3 regions of the Brevibacillus sp. BC25 genome follow, and region 1 is predicted to be linked to each of the others. Evidence: riboswitches for the same ligand, from Rfam matches in the RefSeq annotation. Region 1 holds a riboswitch; each other region holds the start of a gene.
The links. A riboswitch is a leader RNA that binds a small molecule or an ion and turns the genes downstream of it on or off. The one in region 1 is predicted to bind cobalamin.
Positions count from the first base shown of each region.

Region 2: it holds a riboswitch for cobalamin, as region 1 does, so the genes downstream of both, PMI05_RS24525 (ABC transporter substrate-binding protein) here and nrdI (class Ib ribonucleoside-diphosphate reductase assembly flavoprotein NrdI) in region 1, are expected to answer to the same signal.
Region 3: it holds a riboswitch for cobalamin, as region 1 does, so the genes downstream of both, PMI05_RS05660 (energy-coupling factor ABC transporter permease) here and nrdI (class Ib ribonucleoside-diphosphate reductase assembly flavoprotein NrdI) in region 1, are expected to answer to the same signal.

Region 1 is NZ_AKIX01000102.1:4,210-7,484, forward strand. Features, by position in the region: gene PMI05_RS23290 (ACT domain-containing protein) at 23-535, shown strand; gene PMI05_RS23295 (alpha/beta hydrolase) at 567-1,388, opposite strand; cobalamin riboswitch at 1,559-1,759, shown strand; gene nrdI (class Ib ribonucleoside-diphosphate reductase assembly flavoprotein NrdI) at 1,920-2,279, shown strand; gene nrdE (class 1b ribonucleoside-diphosphate reductase subunit alpha) at 2,266-3,275, shown strand, end outside.
Region 2 is NZ_AKIX01000110.1:77,007-80,281, reverse strand. Features, by position in the region: gene PMI05_RS24535 (alpha/beta fold hydrolase) at 1-476, opposite strand, end outside; gene PMI05_RS24530 (Xaa-Pro peptidase family protein) at 601-1,692, shown strand; cobalamin riboswitch at 1,709-1,909, shown strand; gene PMI05_RS24525 (ABC transporter substrate-binding protein) at 2,078-3,097, shown strand; gene PMI05_RS24520 (iron ABC transporter permease) at 3,167-3,275, shown strand, end outside.
Region 3 is NZ_AKIX01000025.1:19,257-22,531, reverse strand. Features, by position in the region: gene PMI05_RS05665 (quinone-dependent dihydroorotate dehydrogenase) at 1-830, shown strand, start outside; cobalamin riboswitch at 963-1,157, shown strand; gene PMI05_RS05660 (energy-coupling factor ABC transporter permease) at 1,301-2,065, shown strand; gene PMI05_RS05655 (energy-coupling factor ABC transporter substrate-binding protein) at 2,062-2,346, shown strand; gene cbiQ (cobalt ECF transporter T component CbiQ) at 2,343-3,140, shown strand; gene PMI05_RS05645 (energy-coupling factor ABC transporter ATP-binding protein) at 3,137-3,275, shown strand, end outside.

The sequences.
Region 1 (3,275 bases):
ACTGGGAGAGTGAAGGCATCACATGACCCAATATGCTGGACTGCGTGAGCTGGCTGAACTGATTCGAAGACTCGAGCCTGAGTTAGCGGGTGCACAATTAAGTATTCTTGCTCATGAAAATAAAGAGGGAATCGCAACGCTGTTAGTGGAAGGACTCGGGACGAAGGTTTCTGTCCAAAACAGCTCCGGCGAATATGCGAATCATTTGGCGATTTTGCGTGTAGGAGCGAACAAGTACACCTTCGCGCAAGATTGGAGAGAAGTGTACATCAGTGAAATCAATTACTGCGCGTGTCGCATACCTCCGGGGGCACATGGATTGTTGGTTCGCCATATCGATTATCCAGGCGTGATTTATGATGTCTCACGAAAACTGGCCGAACATCAAATCAATGTTTCCAAGTTGAATGTATCGCGCGAGCAAAAAGGGAAGAATGCCCTGCTTATCTCTGTGACTGATGAAGAGATTACACCGACGATTGTATCTGCCATCGAAGAGCTACCCCAAATCACCAAAGTGTTATCTCTACAGTAAACGAGTCATGATAAACAAAAACTGCCCGTTTTTAGCGGGCAGTTTTTTTCGTAGCGAATTTGAGTCCTTGGTTAATTAAGGCTGGCAAGACGGACGAATGATTTTCGTCAGCAAATTCTTTAAAGGAAGCCTTGATCTGACCTTTGCCCATGGAGGACAATCGTTCGATCATCGCCAGGGCTTTTTCTTTGACCAAGAATCGCCCATCGTTTTCCAACTCTCCGATGGTGAGAAGCGCATGGACGTCGAGCTCCTCTGTCAGCAGGCCCGGCAATTGACTCTCCTTCGCAAGCAGCACATTCTCATTCCAGTGGATCGAGGGACTGCCAGCTATATACCGCTGAAAAGCGTGTGGTCTCGACAAAAGTACATGCAAGACAAACAAGCCACCTAGCGAATGTCCAAAAATCGCTTGCTGCGTCCGATCGACGGGGAAGTCTTTTTCGATGCTAGGCTTGAGCTCCTCCTCCAAAAAGGTCAGGAACTGTTCTGCTCCCCCCATCTGAGGCCAGTCGGCTCCTTTTGGGTTGCCAGGAAGCTCCGAGACAGGAACCTCATACGTGTAATCAAAGAAACGGGCAGGATGGTACGGACCGTCCGTTGGATACCCAATCCCGACGACGATAGCAGGATACACGCCAGTTCGTTCAGGACCGCGTGACTGTATCCGTATCGCTTCGGTCATAGTTGCAAATACAGAGTTGCCATCTAGCAAATATATGACGGGAAAGCCTGATTCCGGAGGGGGATCGGCAGGTATACTTACGAAAATATGATAGTCCCGCTCTTGATAAGTCATGATTTTACTGAAAGAACGAGGAATGACGACAGGTTGATAGTCGGTGCTTTTCATGAGGGCTACTCTCCAATCTCTCCAAGGCTAACCAACACGCACAAAATCTATTATATGAACGAGAACCAGAGATTGGCAATAGCCGAAAAAGGAGAATAGTTAGTTTTCGAAAAGAGCCCATACTGAGCTTGACTCCTACGATATATTGAGGTAAAGTAAGTTTTACCAACTACATATTGATGCGGTAAGGTGTTTACCAGCCAGATTTGGTAGACTTAATAGGGAAGTCGGTGAGAATCCGACGCGGTCCCGCCACTGTAATGAGAGAGTTCCATTTGCGAAAGAATGCCACTGATCATGACCGATCGGGAAGGTGCAAATGGAGCGATGATCCAAAAGCCAGGAGACCTGCCTAACCGCTTGCACTGTTTAACCTACGGGAGATAGGGAAGTGTTCGAGCGCTCAATTCGCATTTGCGAATTGCTAGATGGAAGTCATCACGCGCATTCGGCATGTAAACGTCGGATGCGCTTTTACTTTGGCTAAATAACATACATACAGAGTAAAAATAGCAGGATAGGATGAGGGACATGCTAATCGCTTTTGATTCAAAAACAGGAAACGTCCGAAGATTCGTCAACAAAATTAATTTGCCACATGTGGAAATTAATCAAGAAATGGTGCTGGACGAGCCGTTCATTTTGATAACATACACGACGGGATTCGGACAAGTGCCGGAGAAGGTGGCGACGTTCCTGAAGCGAAATCATGTCAATCTGCGCGGAGTATCCGCCAGCGGCAACCGCAACTGGGGAACCAGCTTTGCTAAAAGCGCGGATACGATCGCGAGCCTATATGGCGTTCCGGTGATTTCTAAATTTGAACTGTCCGGTACCGGCCGTGACGTGGAACAATTTACGAGTGGGGTGGCAGCAATTGCGGCATATTGAATTGAACAACGAACTGATGCAGCGTGGCAACGACGGATTTTATCAACTGGAAAAGGATCGGGAAGCGGTTGCGGTCTTCATGGAAGAAGTGCAGTCCAACACGATGACTTTTGGCAGTGTCAAAGAACGCATGGACTATTTGATCGAGAATGACTTCTATGAAAACGTCTATGAAACATACACTGTTGAGCAGGTCGATGAAGTTTTCCGTTTGGCCTATGACGCTGATTTTCAATTTGCTTCGTACATGGCTATCTCCAAATTTTATAAAGATTACGCCTTGAAAACGAACGATAAATCGATGTACTTGGAGCAGTATCCAGACCGGGTGGCCGTAGTGGCACTGTCCCTTGGACAAGGTGACTTTGAGCTAGCCAAGCGTTTAACTGTCTCTATGATGGATCAACGCTTGCAGCCGGCGACCCCAACCTTCCTGAATGCAGGCAAAAGCCGCCGTGGAGAAATGGTCTCCTGCTTCTTGCTCGAAATGGATGATGCACTGAACTCCATCAACTTTATTTTGGGAACTTGTATGCAGCTATCCAAAATTGGCGGCGGTGTAGCTGTGAACCTGTCCAAGCTTCGCGGACGAGGAGAGCCGATCAAAGGCGTCGAGGGCGCAGCAAAAGGTGTTATGCCCGTTCTCAAGCTGTTGGAAGATGCGTTTTCCTACGCGGATCAAATGGGGCAACGCAAAGGCTCAGGAGCAGCGTACTACAACATCTTCGGCTGGGATATCAACGAGTTTCTCGATTGCAAAAAGATCAATGCGGATGAAAAAGCACGCATCAAAACGTTGTCCATCGGCCTGATCGTACCAAACGTTTTCTACAAGCTAGCTGAGGAAAACAAGCCATTGACTGTGTTTGCTCCGTACTCCGTGTACAAAGAATACGGCGTGCATCTGGATGATATGGACCTCGATGATATGTACGAGGAGCTCTTGGCAAACGATCGCATCAAGAAAAAGACCGTCATGAGCGCACGCGAGATGTT
Region 2 (3,275 bases), on a different contig from region 1:
GGGTCATTGACATGTGAGGAAGCAATCGAACGGGCAAGAAGAGGAACTCCGTGAAGCATCGACAACGCCTGCCCCATCCAAAACCGTCCATGTAAATACAGGTCATTCACTTCGGAAAAACCGCTCACGAGTATACCGCCTTGTGCATGATCAGGAAATCGAAGACAATATTCAAGGGCGATAGAAGCACCTTGGGAGTACCCCAAAATAAAGGGACGTTCAATGCCGAGCGACGGGATCAGCTTATGGAGCTGTTCTGCCAGCTCACCAATGGAAAAGGGCTTCTCCATCGGTGAACTGTCGCCGTGTCCGGGCAAATCAGGGACAATGAGCTGATATGTATCTGCGAGTGTTTGCTGATAAACAAAATTGAGAGAGCCGATACATGGCGCATGGATACACAATAACGGCTTGCCTTTTCCCGATATGTGAAAAGCAAACTGCTTGCCATCCTGATGAACGAGTATTTGTTCCATTTTCGTTTTCACCCCACCCTTAGGTTGTCCGATACGATGTAGATTTTTCAATTGAAGTCTTCTTTTTTTGATGGGGAAGTGGTATTCTCGCAATAGAATAATTGGTGAAAGCAGGGTGAAGAAGTTGTTTCAAGAGCGCATTTCGAAGCTCCACACGTTTTTGACAGAGCAAGAGCTGAACGCGGTGTTGATTACCTCTCCCAAGCACGTCTACTATTTGACCGGATTTTTTACAGACCCGCATGAACGTTTTATGGGTCTCGTTATTCCTGCTGAGGGCAAACCTTCTTTAATTGTACCTGCTCTTGATCGTGAGGCAGCGGCAGAGGCTTCGTTCGTTCAAGATATCCATACACATACGGATATCCAAAACCCGTATGAAATCCTCAAGCAAGTATTGCCAGCGAACTTGACGAAGCTCGGTATTGAGAAAAGTCATATGACTGTCGAGCGCTATGAAGCACTTGGACAAGTTGTTCTGGCGTCGAGCTATGTGGACGTGGAAGAGCCACTTCGTGAAATGCGTTTGATCAAATCCGCGGATGAAGTGGATCGTCTGAAGCATGCTGTTCAGTTGGTCGAAGATTCCTTGCGGGAGACCCTGAAAAAAGTCAAGACAGGTATGACCGAGACGGAAATCGTAGCTGAGCTGGAATTCCAGATGAAGCGCTTGGGTGCGGAAGGTCCATCCTTTACATCCATGGTATTGGCAGGGGAGAAGTCGGCACTGCCACACGGGAAACCAGGAACGCGCCAGGTCCAAGAAGGCGACTTGCTTTTGTTTGATATCGGGGTAGCAGCGAACGGATATGTATCCGATATTACTCGTACCTTTGCTGTAGGAGAGATCAGTGCCCAGCTACAAGAAATTTACGAGACGGTATTGGCTGCCAACGAAGCGGCAATTGCTGAGATTCGTCCGGGTGTGACCTTTGCGCATTTGGATAAAACTGCTCGCGATGTCATCACTGCAAAAGGCTACGGAGAATACTTCATGCACCGTCTGGGGCATGGACTTGGGATGGATGTACATGAATATCCATCTGTTCACAGCCAGAACCAAGAAGTGCTTCGTCCAGGGATGGTCTTTACGATCGAGCCAGGCATCTATCTGCCAGGTGTAGGCGGAGTGCGGATTGAAGACGATGTATTGGTTACGGAAACGGGCGTTGAAATTCTCACGCAGTTCCCGAAAAAACTGACTTCTATCAACTAATGAATAAATCGTAAAAATTGAATACGTATCGAATGGTGCTGGATGGCATATGCCGTCAGCTTAAAAGGGAAGTCCGGTGAGAAGCCGGCGCGGTCCCGCCACTGTAACGAGGAGCGCCTAGCGTGTAGCCACTGTTTTTTGCGAGACGAAAAATGGGAAGGTAGCTGGGTGTGTTGATCCGTAAGCCAGGAGACCTGCCATGCGATCATTTACAATCGACCCACGAGGATGGGGCAGATGTGGAAGCAGTCTATGAAAGGGCACTTTGTGCCTGCTTATAGCTACATCTACGTTTGTCATGCACCTCCCGATTGAAATGGGGGGTGCTTTTTTTGTAGAGGATTTCGTTCAACCCATCATATACATACAGAAAAGGGGATTTCAGGTGTTTAAGGCAAACAAATCACATACAGTAATGAAAGGACTAGCTTTCGGTATCATGACAGCTGCCATGCTTTTGGTTTCGGCATGCGGCTCCACTACGACAACACAAGCTCCAGCCAAAATAGAACAAACAGCTGCTCCAGCAGCAGAAGGCAAGCCAGTAACACTCACCAATAATGGTATCGAAATGACCTATCCAACAGCACCTGAGCGTGCCGTGACATTGAACCAACACGTCACCGAAATTATGCTGACATTGGGCCTTGCTGATAAAATGGTCGGAACCGCTTACCTAGACGATGAAATCCTTCCAGAGTTAAAAGCAGATTACGACAAGATTCCGGTACTGTCTGATAAGTATCCAACCAAAGAAGTGTTGATGGCAGCGAACCCAGACTTCGTGTACGCCGGATGGAAAAGTGGATTCGGAGAAAAAGGTGTAGGATCGATGCAGGATTTGGAAAAGCTCGGCATCAAATCTTACCTGCAAGCGTCATCTAGCATTCCTGGACCGACAATCGACGATGTGTTTGCAGACATTACGAATATTGGACGCATTTTCCGTGTGGAAGACAAAGCCAATGATTTGATCAACAAAATGAAGAGTGAAATGGACCAAACGCTTAGTAAAATTGGCAAGGTGGACGAGCCACTTAAGGTGTTCGTGTACGACAACGGGGAAGATAAACCATTCACAGCAGCCAACAACTACATGACGTCCTTAATCAAGACTGCTGGCGGTAAGAACATTTTTGATGACATTCAAAAGGGTTGGGCAGAGGTTAGTTGGGAACAAGTAGTGAGTCGCAATCCAGACGTAATTATTATCGTAGACTACGGTGATAGAACCGTTGAGCAAAAACGTAATTTTCTTTTGTCCAAAAAAGAACTGGCGGATATCCCGGCGATTAAAAATCAACAACTAATGGTATTGCCATTGTCTGCGGCTTCTGAAGGCGTTCGAGCACCGATTGCGCTGAAAATTTTGGCGGAAGGACTCTACCCGGATAAATTCAAATAAAGTACGCCCCTTTTAAGGGAGGGAATAGCACTGCAACAGATCAAGTTACCTTATATCATCATTACTCTACTGGTCGGACTCTTCCTCTCCATTACGTTCGCAGTTACCTTGGGATCAGTGGAGATTAAGCCGACAACGGTATGGAAAATCGCCTTATCAAAAATTCCGATGTTGACCC
Region 3 (3,275 bases), on a different contig from region 1:
TCGGGACGTTGACGCCGCAGGGGCAGCCAGGCAATCCGAAGCCGCGTTTGTTCCGATTGCCGGAACATCAAGCTGTCATTAACCGGATGGGCTTCAACAATCACGGTGCGTATTTGGCTTCCCAGCATTTGGTCGGTTACGCATACTCAGATGTTCCGATTGGGATTAACATTGGGAAAAACAAAGTAACGCCGAATGAAGAGGCGGCCATCGACTATATCAAATGTATGGACATGCTCTATGCATACGGTCACTATTTCGTCATTAACATCAGCTCTCCGAATACCCCGAATCTGCGTGACTTGCAGGAAACAGAGAGCTTGCGTCATTTGGTGCGTGCAGTAAGGGAAAAGGCGACCGAAATGGAAGCGCGTGCCATCAAGAAAAAACCGATATTGCTGAAAGTAGCACCAGACATGTCGGATGAGCACATGCGTGATGTTGTTCACGCTGCTGTTGAAGAAGGCATTTCCGGAATTATCGCTACCAATACGACACTGTCACGCGAGGCGGTTTCCGGACATCGATTTGCCGAGGAAGCTGGTGGCTTGAGCGGAAGACCTCTTACGGAGCGTTCCGCTGCTTGGGTGAAGGAGATTTATCAAGAAGTAGGAGACAAGGTACCAATCATCGGTGTCGGAGGTATTTATAACGGCGAAGACGCCTACGCGAAAATCCGAGCAGGAGCCAGTCTCGTTCAGGTGTATACGGGGATGATTTATCAGGGCCCAGGTATCGCCAAACAAATTAACAAAAAGCTGCTCAAGCTCATGCAGCGCGATGGTTTTAAACATATTAGTGAAGTAATTGGCGTAGACGCAAAAGAATAGATAGAACAAGTACGCATAGGTAGATGGCTCCGTTTGTAGTGGGTCATCGACTTATGCGTTTTTGCTTATATTCTTCCGATTTATGTAGTGATCCGGTATAATGATGTGGACAAACATGAATTGTCTGTCAATTTCATATTGTCGGCGTTAGGTGCCTTTATGTGACGCATAAAGGGTAACAGGGAATCGGGTGAAAGTCCCGAGCGGTCCCGCCACTGTAACCAGGGAGCTCTCTTTGAGAAGGAAACCACTCATTTTCGTATGGGGAAGGACAAAGAGCGCATAGATCTGGAAGCCAGGAGACCTACCTAGTAGCCACACCCACAGAACCTTCGCGGAAAGGAGCGGTGAATACGAGGCAATGAGGCTGTATAGTCAGTCTGTTGTTTTGTGTGCACATCTCGTCCATTGATGGATGGGATTTTTTTGTTTGTAGGCAAAGAACAAAAGTCAGTGAAGGAGGAATGAACATGAATCGATCTCGTCTCGTATCGACTTGTCTGATGATCGCGGGCTTTGTCCTGTATTTTTTGCTCAATGAACCAGAGACAGGACATGCGATGCACATCATGGAAGGGTATTTGCCATTATCCTGGGCCTTATTTTGGTGGGCTGTCTTCTTGCCATTTTTTATTCTTGGGATTCGCTCGATTAACAAGATTGTAAAAGAACATCCCGAAATGAAGCTCCTTATTGGCGTTGCTGGAGCGTTTGCGTTTGTTTTATCTGCATTGAAAATCCCTTCGGTTACAGGTAGCAGCTCTCACCCGACTGGGACGGGGCTTGGCGCCATTATGTTTGGGCCTTTTGCGATGTCTGTGTTAGGGAGCATGGTGCTCTTGTTTCAAGCCTTGCTTTTGGCACATGGAGGTTTGACTACACTAGGGGCAAATGCTGTATCCATGGCTGTAGTAGGACCACTGGTGGCATACGGAATCTATCGGATGATCATGAAGGTCAACGGAAGCCAACGTCTGGCTGTTTTTGCGGCGGCTGCTTTGGCTGACCTCGCTACCTATGTGGTGACTTCGATTCAACTGGCACTCGCATTTCCAGCTGAATCTGGTGGAGTGTTGGCCTCGTTTGCCAAATTTGCAGGAATTTTTGCATTCACGCAAGTACCGCTCGCAATCAGTGAAGGTCTGTTGACCGTCCTCGTTTGGAACTGGTTGTTATCTTACAACGCAAAAGAGCTTACACAGCTTCGTTTGCTCAAACGGGAGGAATCGCTGTGAAAAAAGGATGGAACTGGCTTTTACTCTTGGGGGTAATCGTACTCGCGATTGTCCCGCTGTTGCTGGTGCAGGATTCGGAATTTGGCGGCGCAGACGGCGTGGCAGAGGAAGCGATCAAGGAAATTGCTCCGAACTACGAGCCGTGGTTTCAACCGCTGATAGAACCACCAGGGGGAGAGACGGAGAGTCTATTGTTTGCGGTGCAGGCGGCGTTGGGAGCGGGAGTGGTTGGCTACGCTGTAGGCTTGTACAAAGGTCGGTTGGATAAACGGAAAAAATGAACGGGCTGCAACCTGATTCTCTCTCTTATCAAAACAGGCTGAAACGTCTGCCGCCAGCTCATAAGCTATTGCTGGCGAGTGCATTGTTACTACTCGTCTTGGTGGGACATGTATGGATGCAGATGGCCGTCGTTGTTTGGATGACGGTATGGGTAGTGGTGTATGCCCGTATTCCTGTCCGTATCTATTGTGCCTTTATGATCGTGTCGCTCTCGTTTTTCGTGTCGGGGCTCCCTGCCCTATTGGTAGAAGGGGCGAGAGCAGGAGAAGTACACGTCCAGGTCGTGGCAGCATGGGAGTTGGGTTCGTATGTGCTCTATGTGCCTATGTCATCATTTGGTAAAGTTTGGGTTTTGTTTTGGCGTACCATGGCGAGCTTATCTTGCTTTGCTTTCATTTTGTTTACCGTGCCGTTTGCTGAAACCTTGCAGGTACTTCGCCGGCTTCGTATGCCTGTCCTTGTGACTGACTTATTAATGATCATGTATCGGTTTATTTTTGTGTTGGTAACGATTTCTCACCAGCTATGGATTGCCCAACGTTCTCGGGGAGGTCACCGCGGCTTCCGCGCGACGCTTCGAGATGCAGGGGTTCTCGTTGCGCAATTGTTTGTCAGAGCAATGCGCAAATACGAAGCTTTGCACAAAGGAATGGCGGCTAGAGGCTTCGGGGAGAGCATGCAGGTGCTCTCGTTTCATACACATGCTCGTTCGCGACGCTATGAGTGGGAGTCAATCGTAGGCTGTATGCTGCTGGTACTGCTTGAGTGGTGGACAGGAGGTTGGTGGTTATGACATCAAGGTTGTTGGAGTTCATCGATTTGCAGTACACGTATTCGGGAGGGCGGGGACCCGTCCTGTCAGGGCTGTCCTTATGGATTCCAGAGGGAAAAAAATGTGTCCTTTTGGGACGAAATGGCTGTGGGAAGT